One region of the Gordonia sp. HS-NH1 genome, then DNA from elsewhere that is predicted to be linked to it. Evidence: riboswitches for the same ligand, from Rfam matches in the RefSeq annotation. Region 1 holds a riboswitch; the other holds the start of a gene.
What was found. Region 1 has a riboswitch for cyclic di-AMP ahead of AMD30_RS22285 (transglycosylase family protein). Riboswitches for the same ligand answer to the same signal wherever they lie in the genome.
Positions count from the first base shown of each region.

Region 2: another riboswitch for cyclic di-AMP. It lies ahead of AMD30_RS14630 (C40 family peptidase); the one in region 1 lies ahead of AMD30_RS22285 (transglycosylase family protein).

Region 1 covers NZ_LIYC01000053.1:8,648-16,301, reverse strand. Annotated here, with positions in the region: gene AMD30_RS22310 (protein kinase domain-containing protein) at 1-477, opposite strand, end outside; gene AMD30_RS22305 (hypothetical protein) at 579-851, shown strand; gene moaC (cyclic pyranopterin monophosphate synthase MoaC) at 857-1,369, shown strand; gene AMD30_RS22295 (MogA/MoaB family molybdenum cofactor biosynthesis protein) at 1,362-1,853, shown strand; gene AMD30_RS22290 (molybdenum cofactor biosynthesis protein MoaE) at 1,850-2,296, shown strand; gene AMD30_RS22285 (transglycosylase family protein) at 2,440-3,060, opposite strand; cyclic di-AMP (ydaO/yuaA leader) riboswitch at 3,067-3,250, opposite strand; gene AMD30_RS22280 (MoaD/ThiS family protein) at 3,508-3,756, opposite strand; gene moaA (GTP 3',8-cyclase MoaA) at 3,768-4,856, opposite strand; gene AMD30_RS22270 (flavin reductase family protein) at 4,870-5,415, opposite strand; gene AMD30_RS22265 (hypothetical protein) at 5,421-5,630, opposite strand; gene AMD30_RS22260 (cold-shock protein) at 5,859-6,272, shown strand; gene AMD30_RS22255 (DUF2771 family protein) at 6,291-6,803, opposite strand; gene AMD30_RS22250 (MFS transporter) at 6,800-7,654, opposite strand, start outside.
Region 2 covers NZ_LIYC01000020.1:9,149-16,802, reverse strand. Annotated here, with positions in the region: gene AMD30_RS14635 (NlpC/P60 family protein) at 1-979, opposite strand, end outside; gene AMD30_RS14630 (C40 family peptidase) at 1,212-1,895, opposite strand; cyclic di-AMP (ydaO/yuaA leader) riboswitch at 1,912-2,143, opposite strand; gene AMD30_RS24590 (hypothetical protein) at 2,251-2,481, opposite strand; gene AMD30_RS14625 (DEDD exonuclease domain-containing protein) at 2,727-4,559, shown strand; gene AMD30_RS14620 (Lrp/AsnC family transcriptional regulator) at 4,600-4,878, shown strand; gene trpD (anthranilate phosphoribosyltransferase) at 4,886-5,956, opposite strand; gene AMD30_RS14610 (hypothetical protein) at 6,142-6,627, opposite strand; gene ctaE (aa3-type cytochrome oxidase subunit III) at 6,781-7,392, shown strand; gene qcrC (cytochrome bc1 complex diheme cytochrome c subunit) at 7,448-7,654, shown strand, end outside.

The DNA of each region.
Region 1 (7,654 bases):
GAGTTTCGCGATCCCGAAGTCGAGCACCACCACGCGGTCGAGGGCGTCGTCCATCGCGCGTCGCGTGATCATGATGTTGCCGGGTTTGATGTCGCGATGGATCACGCCGTGCTCGTGTGCGTAGTCGAGCGCGTCGGCGACCCGGGAGACGACGGTCGCCACCTCGTCCGGGCGGAGCGAGGCGCGGCGGAGGTCGCGCCCGTCGAGGTGGGTCATCGTGAACCAGGGGTCGCCGTCGGTGACGCCGTAGTGATAGATCGTCACGATGGCGGGGTGGTCGAGCGCCGCCGCGGTCTGCGCCTCGCGGCTGAACCTCCGCGCGAACTCCTCGTCGACGGTCTCGGCGATCGAGATCACCTTGAGGGCCTCGCGCCGACGCAGTTGGGGGTTCTCGACCAGATAGACGGTGCCCATTCCACCGCTGCCCAACCGCGTGATCACCGGGTAGCCGGCGACCTCGACTGGCTGGGCGGCCATGGGCGTCTCCTGGTGGCGTGACCTGTGTTGCGACGACGATAGCCCCTCGCACGGCCGTCCTGCCCTGACACGGCACTTGTTCATCCGAACGACATGGCACAATGCTCGACGTGGCAAACAAATCTGGCGCTGAAACATCCACCCCCGGCGAAGCGGGTGCCGGCACCGGCCGAGTCGTGAAATCCGATGGCCGCAAGAAGCACTACGTCGACAACGGCTGGCCGCAGGACGACAACGGCGACGCCGCCGAGCATGCCGTCTCCGAACTCGCGACCCACATCTCCGGTGCGCTGTCGCCGTTCGGCGACACCGAGTTCCCGCTTCCGGTCGACGAGCTGCCGTTCGTGCAGTCGAAGACCATCGTCAACCGCTGACGTCGATGCCCACCGGAGGCGACGGCGGCTCCCGGCTGAGCCACCTCGACGCCTCCGGGTCGGCCCGCATGGTCGACGTCGGGGCCAAGCCGTCGACGAAGCGTCGCGCTGTCGCCGCCGGCACGTTCCACACCACCGCCGAGGTGATCGGCCTCCTCAGTGAGTCGAGGCTGCCCAAGGGGGATGTGCTCGCCACGGCGCGCATCGCCGGGATCATGGCGGCCAAGCGGACCGACGAGCTGATTCCGCTGTGCCACCAGTTGGCGTTGTCGTCGGTGGAGGTCGACTTCGCGATCGGTGCCGAGACGATCGAGGTGACCGCGACCGTGGCCACCTCCGGTCAGACGGGCGTCGAGATGGAAGCGCTGACCGCGGTCGCCGTCGCCGGCCTGACACTGCACGACATGGTCAAGGCCGTGGACCGACGCGCGCAGATGGACGGTATCCGCCTCCTCGCCAAGACCGGAGGCAAGTCGGGCGACTGGTACCGCGACCCGGCTGACCCGGCCGATGACTGATCCGGGAACACCACGCGTCGCTCGTGTCGTCGTCGCGTCGAACCGCGCCAGCAGCGGTGTCTACGCCGACCGGTCCGGCCCGATCATCGAGGCGTGGCTGACCGAGCAGGGCTTCCGGGTCGACGAGTGCGACGTCGTGGCCGACGGCCCACCGGTCGGCGATGCCGTCCGCGCCGCGATCTATGCCGAGGTCGACCTCGTGATCACCACGGGGGGAACAGGTCTGACGCCCACCGACCGGACTCCGGAACAGACCCGGCCGCTCCTCGACTTCGAGATCCCGGGTCTGGCCGCCGAGATCCGGTCGGCCGGGCTGCCGAAGGTGCCGACCGCCGTCCTCTCCCGCGGGCTCGCCGGGGTGGCCGGCACGACGCTCGTCGTGAACCTGCCCGGTTCGACGGGCGGGGTCCGCGACGGGCTGGGCGTACTCGCCGGCGTCGTCCACCATGCACTCGATCAGATCCGCGGAGGCGACCACCGATGACCGGAGATGCCGGCACCCGCGTGGTGCACACCGCTGTCGTCGACGAGCCGATCACGCTGGCAGACCACGAGGCGATGGTCGCCGCTGCCGCCGAGGGCAAAGCCGGGGCGGTGGTCGGCTTCGTGGGCGCCGTCCGTGACCACGACGGCGGGCGAAAGGTGACCGCCCTGCACTACTCCGGGCATCCCACCGCGACGAAGGTGCTGGCCGACGTCGTCGAGGAGGTCTCCGCGGTCGACGGCGTGCGGGCGGTCGCCGTCTCCCACCGGGTCGGCGACCTCGCGATCGGCGACATCGCCTTCGTGGTCGCGGTGGCCGCCGACCATCGTCGGGCGGCGTTCGAGACCTGCTCGCGTCTCGTCGACGAGGTCAAGTCCCGGCTGCCGGTCTGGAAGCACCAGTTCTTCGACGACGGCACCGACGAGTGGGTCAATTCGGCATAGACCCGCTGGTTGAGCCGACCCTCGCTGGTCGAGCCGACCCCCGCTGGTTGAGCCGACCCCCGCTGGTCGAGCTTGTCGAGACCATTGGAAAAGGGCCCCGCACGGATGATTCATCGTGCGGGGCCCTTCGTCTGTGTCCCGGATCAGGGGTTGGGCAGCAGGTGCTTGTTGTCGTTGAACAACTTGATCTGGTCCTGGTTCAGCGAGACACCGCTGTCCTTGGCCGCCTGCCAGAGGTTCTTGATCTCGGGGCTGACGCCGGCCTCGGTGAGGGCGTCGGTGACCTGCTTGGCGACGTCGTCGGTCGTCTTGGCCAGGTCGACGCTGCCGTTGCCGCCGGGGAGCACCGGGGCGATCTCACGCGGGGTGTCGGTCGGCGCGCTGCGCGGGGTCGAACCCGAGAGACCGGTGCCGCAGGTGGGCCAGGCGCCCTTGCCCTGCGATCCGAGCACGCGCTCGGCGACGACGATCTGCTCCTCGCGGGAGGCCTGGTCTGCGGTCGGGGCGAACTCGCCGCCGCCGTGGCCGGTCCAGGTGCTCGGCGAGAACTGCAGGCCGCCGTGGTAACCGTTGCCGGTCGCGATGGCCCAGTTGCCACCGGATTCGCACTGCGCGACCTGGTTCCACTCGGCGTCGGTGGCCGCATTGGCGGTACCGGTGCCCAGGAGGGCTGCTCCGCCGCCGAGGACTGCGCCGGTGAGGGCGACCTTCGTGATGGTCTTGGCGGCCGTGCTGGTCGTCTGCTTGCGATGACGTCCGGACATGTATGTGTTTCCTCTCTCCACGCGCCTACGAAGTCAGCTGTCGGGTTCGAGCGAGAGGTGCTCGGCCCCGGTCGTCGCGGTGGTCGCCGCGGCTTCCGGGACTTAACCCCGAGGACACCTGGTGTGGTGTCCGGTCTCAGGGGATGAGGTTGGGTCCCCCGTCCTCGTTCCTAGATTGCTTGTCGTTCCCACCGGCGGAACGAGGCTCGGCGCGGCCGGTGGGACGTTATGTCTTGGTTGCTGTGTCGTGACCTCCGAGGAGGACGCTTCGTACAGTACGTCGTTCGTTGGACTGAATCACCTGGCTGAACGCAAGCGATTTTCGGCCCGGATCCGGGTCTTCCGACCCACTTTGGGCGTCATCCCAGTTCAACGGGTTAGTGGCCGTCCCGTGCCCATCCTGTTACTCCACCGTTATGTGACAAAGGTCACATGCGCGGTGTGGCGTCAGCCACCGGCAAACGGCGGGAGAACGTCGAGTGTCGTGCACGTGCCGAGTGCGCGCGTCCGATCGGAGAACGCGATCTCGTCGCGCAGATACGAGCAGCGTTCGAGAACCGTGGCGAGGGAGGGGTTTCCGGCGGCGAGGGTCTCTTCCAGGACGCGGAGGGTGGTCGTCGGGTCGATCTCGACGACTCTCTCCTCGGCGCCGGCCGCGGCGCGCGCGGCGGCGAAGAATCGGACTGTGAGCTGCATCGGACGCGAGCCTAGCCGCCGATCGCCGACATCGGTCGGTCCGGTTGCCGGAAGCCCGCGGCGTTCACCTCGTGACCGGCCGCCTTGGCCCACATGTTGCCGCGCCACAGGTGTGCGAGCGCGGCGTCGATCTCGTCGTCGGGGAGTGTGCGCAGAGCGGTGCGGACATCGGTTTCCGACGTCGCGAACAGACAGTTGCGCAGCGTCCCGTCCGCGGTGAGCCGGGTGCGGTCGCAGTCCCCGCAGAAGGGCTCGGTGACCGACGCGATGACCCCCACGCGCGCGGGCCCGTGAGATCCCTGGTGACCGTCCACGAGCCACGTGGCGGCCGGAGCACTCCCGCGCGGCGCGGGATCGGGCAGGAGGGTGAAGCGCTCACGCAGCGTTGCGAGGATCTCCCGGGCGGTCACCATCTGCGCTCGCTGCCATGCGTGGTCGGCGTCGAGGGGCATCTGCTCGATGATCCGCAACTCGTAACCGTGCTCGAGGCAGTACGCGAGCAGGTCCGGAACGCCCGCCAGATCCGCGCGGGCGGGCACGACGGCGTTGACCTTGACCGGGTCGAGTCCGGCGCGGCGCGCCGCCGCCAGGCCGTCGAGCACGTCCGTCAGCCGGTCTCGCCGAGTGATCTCGGCGAATCGGGCGGGGTCGATGGTGTCGAGCGAGATGTTGATGCGGTCGAGGCCGGCGTCGACCAGGCCCGCCACCCGTCGTGGCAGTCCGAGTCCGTTCGTGGTCATCGCGATCTCGGGGGCCTGGGGGAGGCCGGCGACGGCCGCGATGATGTCCTCCAGATCGCGCCGCAGCAAGGGTTCACCGCCGGTGAACCGGATGCGGTCGATACCCAGGTCGCGAACCGCGACCGTCAGCGCCCGGATCAGTTCGTCCGTGGACAGCACCTGGTCGGTGGGCATCCAGTCCAGGCCCTCGGCGGGCATGCAGTACGAGCAACGCAGATTGCAGCGGTCGGTGACCGAGACCCGGAGATCCTTCGCCACCCGGCCGAACGTGTCGCGCAGCGGACCCTCGGCCGGCGCGTCGGAAGCCGCTGCGTCCCGGGGGGACACAGGCAATGGGATTCCGAGGCCGACGGTGTTCATGCTGCGCAGAGACTCATTTCCGGGTGGGATCCTTCCGTGCCTCGAGCGCACGGAACGTGCTGGCGTGGAAGACCAGGGGTTCGACACCGGGATCGGCGCGCAGCGACTCGATCTCCAGGAGCACGACGGTGTGGTCGCCGGCCTGGATCTCGTTGTGGATCGTGCACGACAGGTGCGCGGCGGCGTCGGGCACGAAGACCGCACCCCGATCGGTGCTCAACGGGGTGATGCCGTCGAAGCGGTGCTCCGACGATCCCGCGAGCTGCTTGCAGAGCTCGATCTGGTCGCCGGCGAACACGCTGACCCCGATCGCCGGTGCGGTGCGGATCCGCGGCCAGGTCGTCGAGGTGTTCTGGACGCAGACCGAGACGAGCGGCGGATCGAGCGAGACGGTGGTGAACGAACTGGCCGCCATTCCGATCAGGGTGGTCGAATCCCCGTCGGGTCGTTCGCAACACACCGCGACGACGCCGGACGGGAAGCAGCTGTAGGCATCGCGCAGCGCCCGCCCGTCGGAGACCGGCGAGAGGTCGGGGGTGGTGTCGATGGTTGTGGTCAAGGTCCTCACCTGGCTCGGCGTCCGGCACGGAGTGCGTACACCAGGCCCAGGATGAATCCCAGCGGTGCGCACATGGTCAGCAGGTAGACGGCGGTCGGTGCGGTGTCGCCGTCGGTCACCAACGGTGTGAGGAACAACGCCACGACCGCCAGAATTCCGATTCCGAACACAACCCCGGCCGCCTGCAGCAATCGCGGGGACGACGTCTTCTGCATACCTGCCACGGTAGTGCAACGGCGATCGGTCCGACGCCGCGCGATGCGCGTCCGCCGGGTAATGGTGTGACCTCGGGGTGGGGCGTTGGCTAGGATGGTCGCAGCAGGCGCCTTGCATCCGTCTGGGCCCGCGCGGCATTCGCCGTCGGACCGCCGAGATGGGTGACGGCGTCTTTTGTCGTGACGGGTCGTTTTTCGACAGTTCTAGTACAGATGAGGGTGAGCACAGTGCCGACCGGCAAGGTGAAGTGGTACGACGCGGACAAGGGCTTCGGCTTTCTCTCCCAGGAGAGCGGTGAGGACGTCTACGTCCGTTCGGCAGCGTTGCCCGACGGCGTCGAGGCGCTCAAGCCGGGACAGCGCGTCGAGTTCGGCATGGCCGCCGGTCGCCGCGGACCGCAGGCGTTGAGCGTGAAGGTGCTCGAGCCCGCTCCCAGTGTCTCCAAGAACGTGCGCGAGGCCGCCCGCAAGGACGTCAAGCGGCACTCGCCCGACGAGCTGCACGGCATGGTCGCCGACCTCATCACCCTCTTGGAGGGCAAGGTCCAGCCGGACCTGCGCAAGGGCCGTTACCCGGACCGCAAGACCGCGCAGCGGATCTCGGAAGTCGTGCGTGCGGTCGCGCGGGAGCTCGATTCCTGAGGACCGATTCCTGAGGACCTAGGCGTCCGGTGCGGTCTGGACCGCGAGTTCACCGCGGGGCAGGACCTCGTCGGCGGGGGAGAGCCGCGCCGAGGCGGAGATGACGGTGAATCCGATCAGGACCCGGTCCGGCACCGATCGCAGCGTCAGCGTGTAGGTGCTGTCCGATCCCTGCGGTTGCTCGTCTTCGACGAGCCCGCGGGGCGTCTGGTAGACGGCCGCCAGGTTCCACGGGCCCTGCGCGATCTCACTCGAGACGGTCAGCATGACCGTCGAATTCACCGGCACCGGTACCGCCGCGGTCTCGCGCGGCGCGGTGATCTCGGGATCGCATTCGGTCAGCATCAGGTCGCACCACCAGCGCGGATCGACCGTGTGCAACTCGTCGCCGACCGCGACGTGCAGGTAGGGCTGGTCGTCGGAGCTCGCGTTGCGGGTCAGCAGGAACACCGATGTCCCCACCACCGCCACGAACAGCACGACGACGATCGCGATGATCGACAGAGCCTTCTTCTCACCACTGCTGATCACTGACGGCGTTGTCCTGTCTGGTTGTGCGGGGGGTGATCGCCGTGGCTGTACGGGCGCTCACCCCGATTCTCGAAGGGAGCGGTCGACGGTGTCCGGGTGGGCATCCGGGCGGTCGAGGGACGCTGGGCGTGCGGTGTGGTGTCGGCGTCGGCCGGGCCGGGCCGGATGTCCGACCGGGCGCCGGCCGCGCGGAAGGCCACGGTCGGCGCGGCATGGTCGGGGCGACGACCGCCCAGACCGGGGACCAGTGATTTGCCGCGGGTGGTCATCACGGTCTGCAGCAGCCCGAGGCCGAGCAGCACGGACACGACCGTGAATCCGATCCACAGGGTCGGCGGCAACAGCACCCCGAGCGAGGCGCCGAACACCCACGACAACTGCAGCACCGTCTCCGACCGACCGAACGCCGAGGCGCGGGACTCGTCGGGCAGGTCGTCCTGGATCGAGGAGTCCAGGCAGACCTTGCCGATCGCGCTCGTTCCCGAGGCGACCAGGGCGGCGACCGCGGCCGCGGCGATGTTGCCGAAGACGGCGGCCAGCACCGCGACGACGAAGCAGGCGGCGGTTGCGCCGACGACGATGTTCGGCGGGTTCTTCAGCTCGAGGCGGGTCCCGATGCCGTTGCCGATCAAGTTGCCGACGCCGGCGGCGGCACCGACCGCACCGAGGAGCAGCAGCTGGGTCCAGTCCGACGCGTCGCCCTGCTGGGCCTTGGCATAAAACGCCACGAAGAGTGTCAGGAAGCCGGTCAGGATGCGGATCGTGCCGTTGCCCCACAGCCCCGCGACGACCTTGCGTCCCAGCGGCTGGCGCATCTTGGCGGCGATCATCTTGGCGCCGTCCCGGGCGCT
Region 2 (7,654 bases), on a different contig from region 1:
GGACGCCGAAGGTCGAGGCATGGATGACATATCCGTCGCCGACGTACATGCCGACGTGATGCGCGTCCGGGTAGTAGATGATCAGGTCGCCGGGCTTCAGATCGTTGCGGTCGACGGCGGTCCCGCCACCCATCTGCGCCTCGCTCGACCGCGGGATGGTCTTGCCCGCCTGCTTGAATGCCCAGACCATCAGGCCGGAACAGTCGAACGAGTTCGGTCCGGTGGCGCCCCACACGTACGGATCACCGATCCGGGTCAGCGCGGCCTGCACCGCGATGAGTCCGGCCGCGGTACCCCTGGGCACCAGACGCGGATCGAAGTCGAAGGTGGGTCCGCGCAGCGCGGCGAGCTGCTTTCCGGTCATGGACTTGTAGATCGCCCGGATCTGGATCGCCTGGAGCTGCAGGTCGGCCTGTTTCGTCTGCAGATCACCGCGGACCCGCTCGGCGCGGGAGACCGCCTCGGAGGCCGCCACCGCCGTCTGCTCGGCGTCTTTCTTCGCGATCTCCGTGCGTGCGCGAACCTTCTTGATGGCGGTGAGATCCGCCGACGCCTGACGCGAGATCATGTCCAGGCCCGACATCTGGTCGAGCAGTGCCTGGGGCGAGTCGCTGATCATCACCGCGTAGAGGCCACTCACGCGAGCGCCCTGGTAGCTGGCGCGCACGATGGCGTCGACGCGGTTCTGGTGCACCGCCAGCTGGGCGCGGCTCCTGTCGAGCGCCTGCTGCGCCTCGGCCGCCGCCCTCTTGGCCGCTGCCACGATGCTGCGCTGCTTGTCGTACTCGATCTTCGCATTGTGCATCGCCTCGGTGGTCTTCTCCGCGTCGATGCCGAGCTGCTTGTAGCGGTCGAGCAGCTGATCGGCCGAGCGCGCGGGCACCGCACGGGCGTCCCCGACACCACCGGAGACCGTCGGTATGAGCACGGCGAGCGCCGACAGGACGCAGACCACGAACATCAGCGGACGCGAACGCATGGGTGGCCGCATGACGCGAGCCCGCCCCTCCCCGATCAGCACGGTCCTACTCACTCCCTCGTGTGTGCTCGTCGATCCTGAGCAACCCGGGCCTCCCGTCACCCGTGCCCCACGTCCCGTCGACCACCCTAGGGCGCCGACAGGCCCCCTGGACTGGTTCGGGCGGATCGCAATCCACGCGATCCGCCCGTCCCGAGACCCTCGTGCTCAGTCTGTCCGTGTTCGGTTGTCGTCAGTAACGACGGATTCCCGTCAGGGTCCACTCCTTGACGGCGTCGCGCTTGACCGGCGTGCCGTAGTTGGACGAGTGGACGAACTGGCCGTTGCCGACATAGATGCCGGCGTGGCCGCCACCGTTGAAGATCATGACGTCGCCGGGCTTGGCGTCGGAGTAGGACACCGCACGTCCGCCGCCGAGCTGGCCGTAGCTGTCGCGCGGAATGTTCTTGCCGGCCTGCTTGTAGGACCAGTAGACGAGACCCGAGCAGTCGAATGCGTTGGGGCCGGCGGAACCGTAGGAGTACGGCGAGCCGATCTTGCTCTCAGCGGCCTTGACGGCCTTCTCACCCGCGGTCAGCTGCGGCTGGCCCAGGGGCGCGCCGCCCTGCGGACGGAACTGCTGGGGAATCTGGTCAGGGGCGATGCCCGGCACGGTGAACTGTCCCAGGTTGGGGATCTCGACCGTGGCCGCGGGCGACTTCTTCACGGGCGTCGCCGGGGGTGCGGGCTTGGCGTCCGGGGCCTTCGCACCGGGCAGGGCCGGGATCTCGAAAGTCCCCAGCGGGGTGTGGACCGGGGCGGCGAGAGCAGGGCCGGCGGCTGCGGCGAGCGAACCGAGCGTGATCGATCCGGCGATCACCGCCTTCTTGGCGACCGTGCTGCCACGATTGGGCTGTTCCAAACGATGTTTGGCCACGAAGCGAGTTCTCCTTCAGATCTTCCTCTACCGCCGACCGAGTTAGCTGTCGGGTTCGGGCCGGAAGAGTGGCCCTACGCGTGTTTCGCGCATGAGGTATCCACTGGACACTCATGCGTGGCAACGCGATTCACCCCGATTCGGAACGGATTCGCGTGAGACGCATCCGTGGTGATGCGCTCCGACGAGCCCGCCCGAAGGTTGTGGTTCCCCGGTTCGCCGCAAGGGCGATTGAGCGGTGACTACTGCGGACCACTTCTGTTGAAGCGGGACGCTCCGCAAAGGTCTCAGAAAGGTTACGAAATCGGATGCGCTCTGTCCACTAAGCGACAGACAGCCAAACCTCGGCCGATTTTCAGCCGGCCCTGAGGACCGTCACAGAGGCGCGTCGATCCGGTGCCTGAACTGCGGTTTTCGCCGATCTTGCAGATCGTGCAGCGCCACTCGTCACCATTGCAGCAGCCTGCAGAACGTCGATCGCGAGGTCGATCTCGGCGTCCGCCTCGACCGTCGCCGCCGTTACCGAAACTCCACCTTCGTCGGGCATATCGTCCCAGCTCGGACCGCCAAACAGCACCGTCATCATGCACCCGTCGCAAGCGACGGGACGGGCGGGGCATCGTGCACAGTCGACGTACATGGTGTGATCTCCATCTCATCTGGCGAGGCGGGGCCGTGTCGGCCCTCGTAGGGGTCGTGGTCACCGTGAGAGCACCGCATTTCTCACGTCCAGGTGGAGACTAGGAGCACCCACCGACAAATCCGTCGAACGGTCGTCGACACAGCAGTCACACCAGTCACAGGCCGAGTACGCGGTGTGCCATCGTCGCGATGTCGGTGGATCGAACTAATGTTCGCCGGGTGACGCAGACCAGCGTGGCCGGCTCCTCCGCGGGGCAGCTCACCTTCGCCGACCTGGAGGCCGCCGATCAGGGGGACACCGGCGAGTCGTCGAACGAGTTCAGCGACCGCTCACTCTTCGACACGACCCTCGTCGTCGTCGACCTCGAGACCACCGGCTCCGATCCGGCCCGTGACCGGATCACAGAGATCGGCGCGGTGAAGATCCGTGGCGGCGAGATCATCGGCGAGTTCGCGACCCTGGTCGACCCCGGTCGACCCATCCCACCCCAGATCGTCACCCTCACCGGCATCACCACCGCGATGCTGACCGACGCACCGCGTATCGAGTCGGTACTGCCCTCGTTCTTCGAGTTCGCCCGCGGCTCGATCCTGGTGGCGCACAATGCCCGGTTCGACATGGGCTTCCTGCGTCAGAACGCGATCCGGCTCCAGCTCCCGTGGACGTTCAGCCTGAGTCTGTGCACGGTGACCATGGCCCGGCGCATCCTCACGCGCGACGAGGCGCCGACGGTCAAGCTCAGCGCCCTCGCCGACCTGTTCGACGTCTCCGTGCGCCCCACGCACCGGGCACTCGACGATGCCCGCGCCACGGTGGAGGTCTTCCACCGACTCCTCGAGCGCGTCGGCAACCAGGGCATCGCCACCGTAGGCGACCTGACGTCCTATCTGCCGCGTACCGACCCGCGACTCCGGGCCAAACGCGGTCTCGCCGACCACATCCCCTCGCGTCCCGGCGTCTACCTCTTCCGCGGCCCGTCCGACGAGGTCCTCTATGTCGGTACCGCGGTGGACCTACGCCGTCGGGTCCGGTCGTATTTCACCGGTGGCGACCCCCGCCGCCGCATCGCCGAGATGGTGCTCCTCGCGCAGCGGGTGGACATCGTGGAATGCTCCCACCCGCTGGAGGCGGCGGTACGTGAACTGCGACTGCTCGGCGCACACGCGCCGGCGTACAACCGGCGGTCGACACAGCCGTACAAGGGATGGTGGGTCACCCTGACCGAGGAACGCTTCCCTCGTCTGAAGGTCAGCCGCACACCCACCGACGAGTCGATCGGCCCGGTCGGGAATCGCACCGGCGCGGCGACCGTCGCCGATGTGATCTCGGCGGCCGCCGGTCTGCGCACGTGTACGAAGCGGCTCGGCGCCAACGGTTACCACTGGTGTCCCGATGCCGACGGGAGACGACGCCCCGGGTCGTGCCGGGCGGCCACCGCGCAGCCGCAGACGGTCCCCGATTACTCCCCGCGAGTCACCGCGGCGCGCCGACTCATGCGGGGTGAGGCCGACGAACTCCTCGACGGGCTCACCGCACGCCTCGCCGACCTCGCGCAGGCCCACATGTTCGAGACCGCGGCACGCCATCGGGACCGGCTCGCGCTCACGATCGACACCCTCGCCCGCTGTCAGCGACTGGCCGCGTTGTGCGCGATCGCCGAGATCGTCGTCGCCCGACCCGATGGCGAACGGGGATGGCAGTTCGCGGTGATCCGGCACGGGCGGCTCGCGGCGGCCGGACGCGCGCGACGCGGCGTCTCCCCCATGCCCGTCGTCGACGCGCTGGTCGCCGCGGCCGAGACCGTGGTGCCCGGAGACGGTCCGCTGCGCGGTGCCCCCGCCGAGGAGGTGGGGCTCGTCTACCGCTGGATGACCGAACCGGGCGCGCGGATCGTCGCGACCAGTGAGCCGGTCGCGCTGCCGGCCTACTCGGCCGAACGACGCCTCGACTGGTCGCGATCAGCGCACGACGCGCGCGCGGCCAGGCCCGCCACGGAACCTCGCGTGCGACAGGCGAGCTGACCGGCGGCCTGGTTCTGGGACGCACCACTAGGCTTGCGCCATGATCACTGCCATCGTCCTCATCCAGGCCGACATCCACCACATCCCGGAGACGGCGCAGGCCGTCGCCGACATCCCCGGGGTCGAAGAGGTGTACTCCTGCGCTGGCGACGTCGATCTGATCGCGAAGATCCGGGTCCGCGACCACGAACAGATCGCGACGGTCGTCACCGGCGAGATCAACCGCCTACCAGGCGTGCTCAAGAGCGCGACACACATCGCCTTCCGCAGCTACTCCAGCTCCGACGTCGAGGGCGGATTCTCCATCGGCGAGAGCTGACGCACCCTCAGGCGGGTGTGGCGAGCTGCCGGCTGAGCTCGGCCCACCGCCGCAGCAGGTCCGCGGCGGAGCCGTTGTCGATGGCCTCGGCGGCGCGGCCCTGTGCCTCCCCGAGCGCGTCGGTCAGTTCCGCCGAACTCATCGGCGCCTCCTGTTCGAACGCGACGATGGCGCCGGCCGAGTTGAGCAGCACCGCGTCGCGGACCGGTCCCGTCGTCCCGGCCAGCAGTTCGCGGGCGATCGCGGCGTTGACCGTGGCGTCGCCGCCCTGCAGGGACGACAACTCCACTCGTGCGATCCCCAGATCGGTGGGATCGACGGTCAGCTCGTTCACCTGACCGGCGACGACCTGCCACACCGTCGACGTGGTGGTGGTGGTCAGCTCGTCGAGTCCGTCGTCGCCGCGGACCACGAGGGCGGCTCCGCCGCGTTCGGCGAAGGCCCGCGCCAGCACCGGGGCGAGGTCGGCGAACGCGCAACCGATCAGCCCGCGCGACGGCGTCGCCGGGTTGGTCAGCGGCCCCAGCACGTTGAAGACGGTCGGGATGCCGATCTCCTTGCGCGGCGGGCCGGTGAACCGGAACGCGGGATGGAACACCGGCGCGAAACAGAACCCGATCCCGAGCTCGTCGACGCACCGCGCCACCGCCGCTGCGTCGAGGGAGATGTTCACGCCCAGCGCCTCGAGCACATCGGCACCACCGCTCTTCGACGACGCCGCGCGGTTGCCGTGCTTCACCACCGCGACACCCGCGGCCGCGATCACGATCGCCGTCATCGTCGAGATGTTGACCGTGTGCGACCGGTCGCCGCCGGTACCGACCACGTCGACCGCCGGACGGCTGACGTCCACGAGCGTCGCGTGCTCGAGCATCGCGCGCGACAGTCCGAGGAGTTCGGCCGGTGCCGCCCCCTTCATCTTCACGCCGACGCCGAAGGCGGCGATCTGAGCTCCGGTCGCGCTGTCGGTCATGATCTCGTTCATCGCCCAGGCGGCCTCGTCGGTGCTGAGGTCGAGGCGATCGATGATCTTGCCGAGGATCTGCGGCCAGCTGAAGTCGGACTGTGCGGTGCTCACGAGGACAGAGCCTAGTGGTGTGTCTCGGAATCAGGTGGCCGGTATCCGGTAGAGCGATCGGTGACCTGGCAAGGCGGAGGAGAGAGGGATGGCAGCGCCATCTCGACCGACGACAACGAAGCCAGGCGCCGATCGATCGCCGGAGACCAGTCGCCTGATTCTCCAGACACACCACCGGTTGCTGTTCAGCCCGGCCGACGCTGGAGGACGGCCCACTCGCGGGCGAATCCGCCATGCCGCGAGCCGAGGCTGGCCATGCGGGATCGTTCCTGCGACAGATGCATCGCGTCGAGCAGCTGGACCCGCGCCAGGACCAGGACCACGAACCCGTCCTCGAGTGCCGGCGGACTCGGCCCCCAGCGGTCATCGTCGACGGACTCGTAGCCGTCGAGCGCGGCCACCGCCGCCGCCTCGGCGCGCCGGGCGGGCGGCACCTCGACGTGGTGACGCAGGATGACCTCCTCGGCCGCGCGCCACGACGAGGCGTCGAGCGCGACCGAACTCGCGATCGCGTCGTCGTCGGACCGGGCGACCACCTCCACCCGTTCGTCCAGCGTCAGCGGCCCCGCCTCGGGCCGCGGTCGCAGTCGCGAGCGGAGCCGCGCCAGGCGGCCCTGCTCGACCACCCGGCCGTTCAGATCGCGGGGGCCGGATGGCACCGAACTCGACATGAACACACGGTAGCGAGTCGGGCCCGCAGTACGCGCTTCCCGGACACGCCGACTGCCGCCCGATAGGGGCTCGGACCTGCGGCGGGAGAATTACCCGGGGGCAATTTCCGACCCGGGTGGCCACCGCTTACTACGAACCGTCATACTTCACATGTGACAAGCGCTGTAGGTACCTCAGGAACAGCCATCACCTCGCGCGTGCACTCGCTGAACCGGCCCAACATGGTCAGCGTCGGCACGATCGTGTGGCTGTCCAGTGAGCTCATGTTCTTCGCTGGCCTCTTCGCGATGTATTTCGTCGCCCGTGCCAACTCGGCGGTCGGCTGGCCGCCGCCGCCGACCGAGCTGAATCTCGCCCTCGCCATCCCGGTGACGACGGTGCTGATCCTCTCCTCGGTGACTTGCCAGATGGGCGTCTTCGCCGCCGAGCGCGGCGACGTCTTCGGCCTGCGCCGCTGGTACGTCATCACTTTGGCGATGGGCACCTTCTTCGTACTGGGCCAGGCGTACGAATACACCCAGCTGGTCGGGCACGGCACCACCCTGTCGTCGGACGCGTACGGCTCGGTCTTCTACATGACGACCGGCTTCCACGGCCTCCACGTCATCGGCGGTCTGATCGCGTTCGTCTATCTGCTCATCCGGACCAAACTGTCGAAGTTCACGCCGGCGCAGGCAACCGCCGCAATCGTTGTCTCTTACTACTGGCACTTCGTCGACATCGTGTGGATCGGACTCTTCGTCACGATCTACTTCATCCGATGACACCGGCGACCTCGCATTAGAAGAACAGCCCGTCCCGCTTAGTAGAGAGTCACAGATGAGTTCATCTCCACCGCGTCCGTCGGATAGCGGCACCGAGGTCGGACCCGATGCCTCGGCCCGACGCTCCTCTGCACGCGACGCCGGCCGCCGCGCCAAGACACGACGCAAGCTCCGTCGGCGCGCCACCGGCACCATCGTGTTGCTGGCCGGTCTCGTCATGGCAGGCGTCCTCGCCTCGGTCCTGACCCCCGACCCCCAGGTC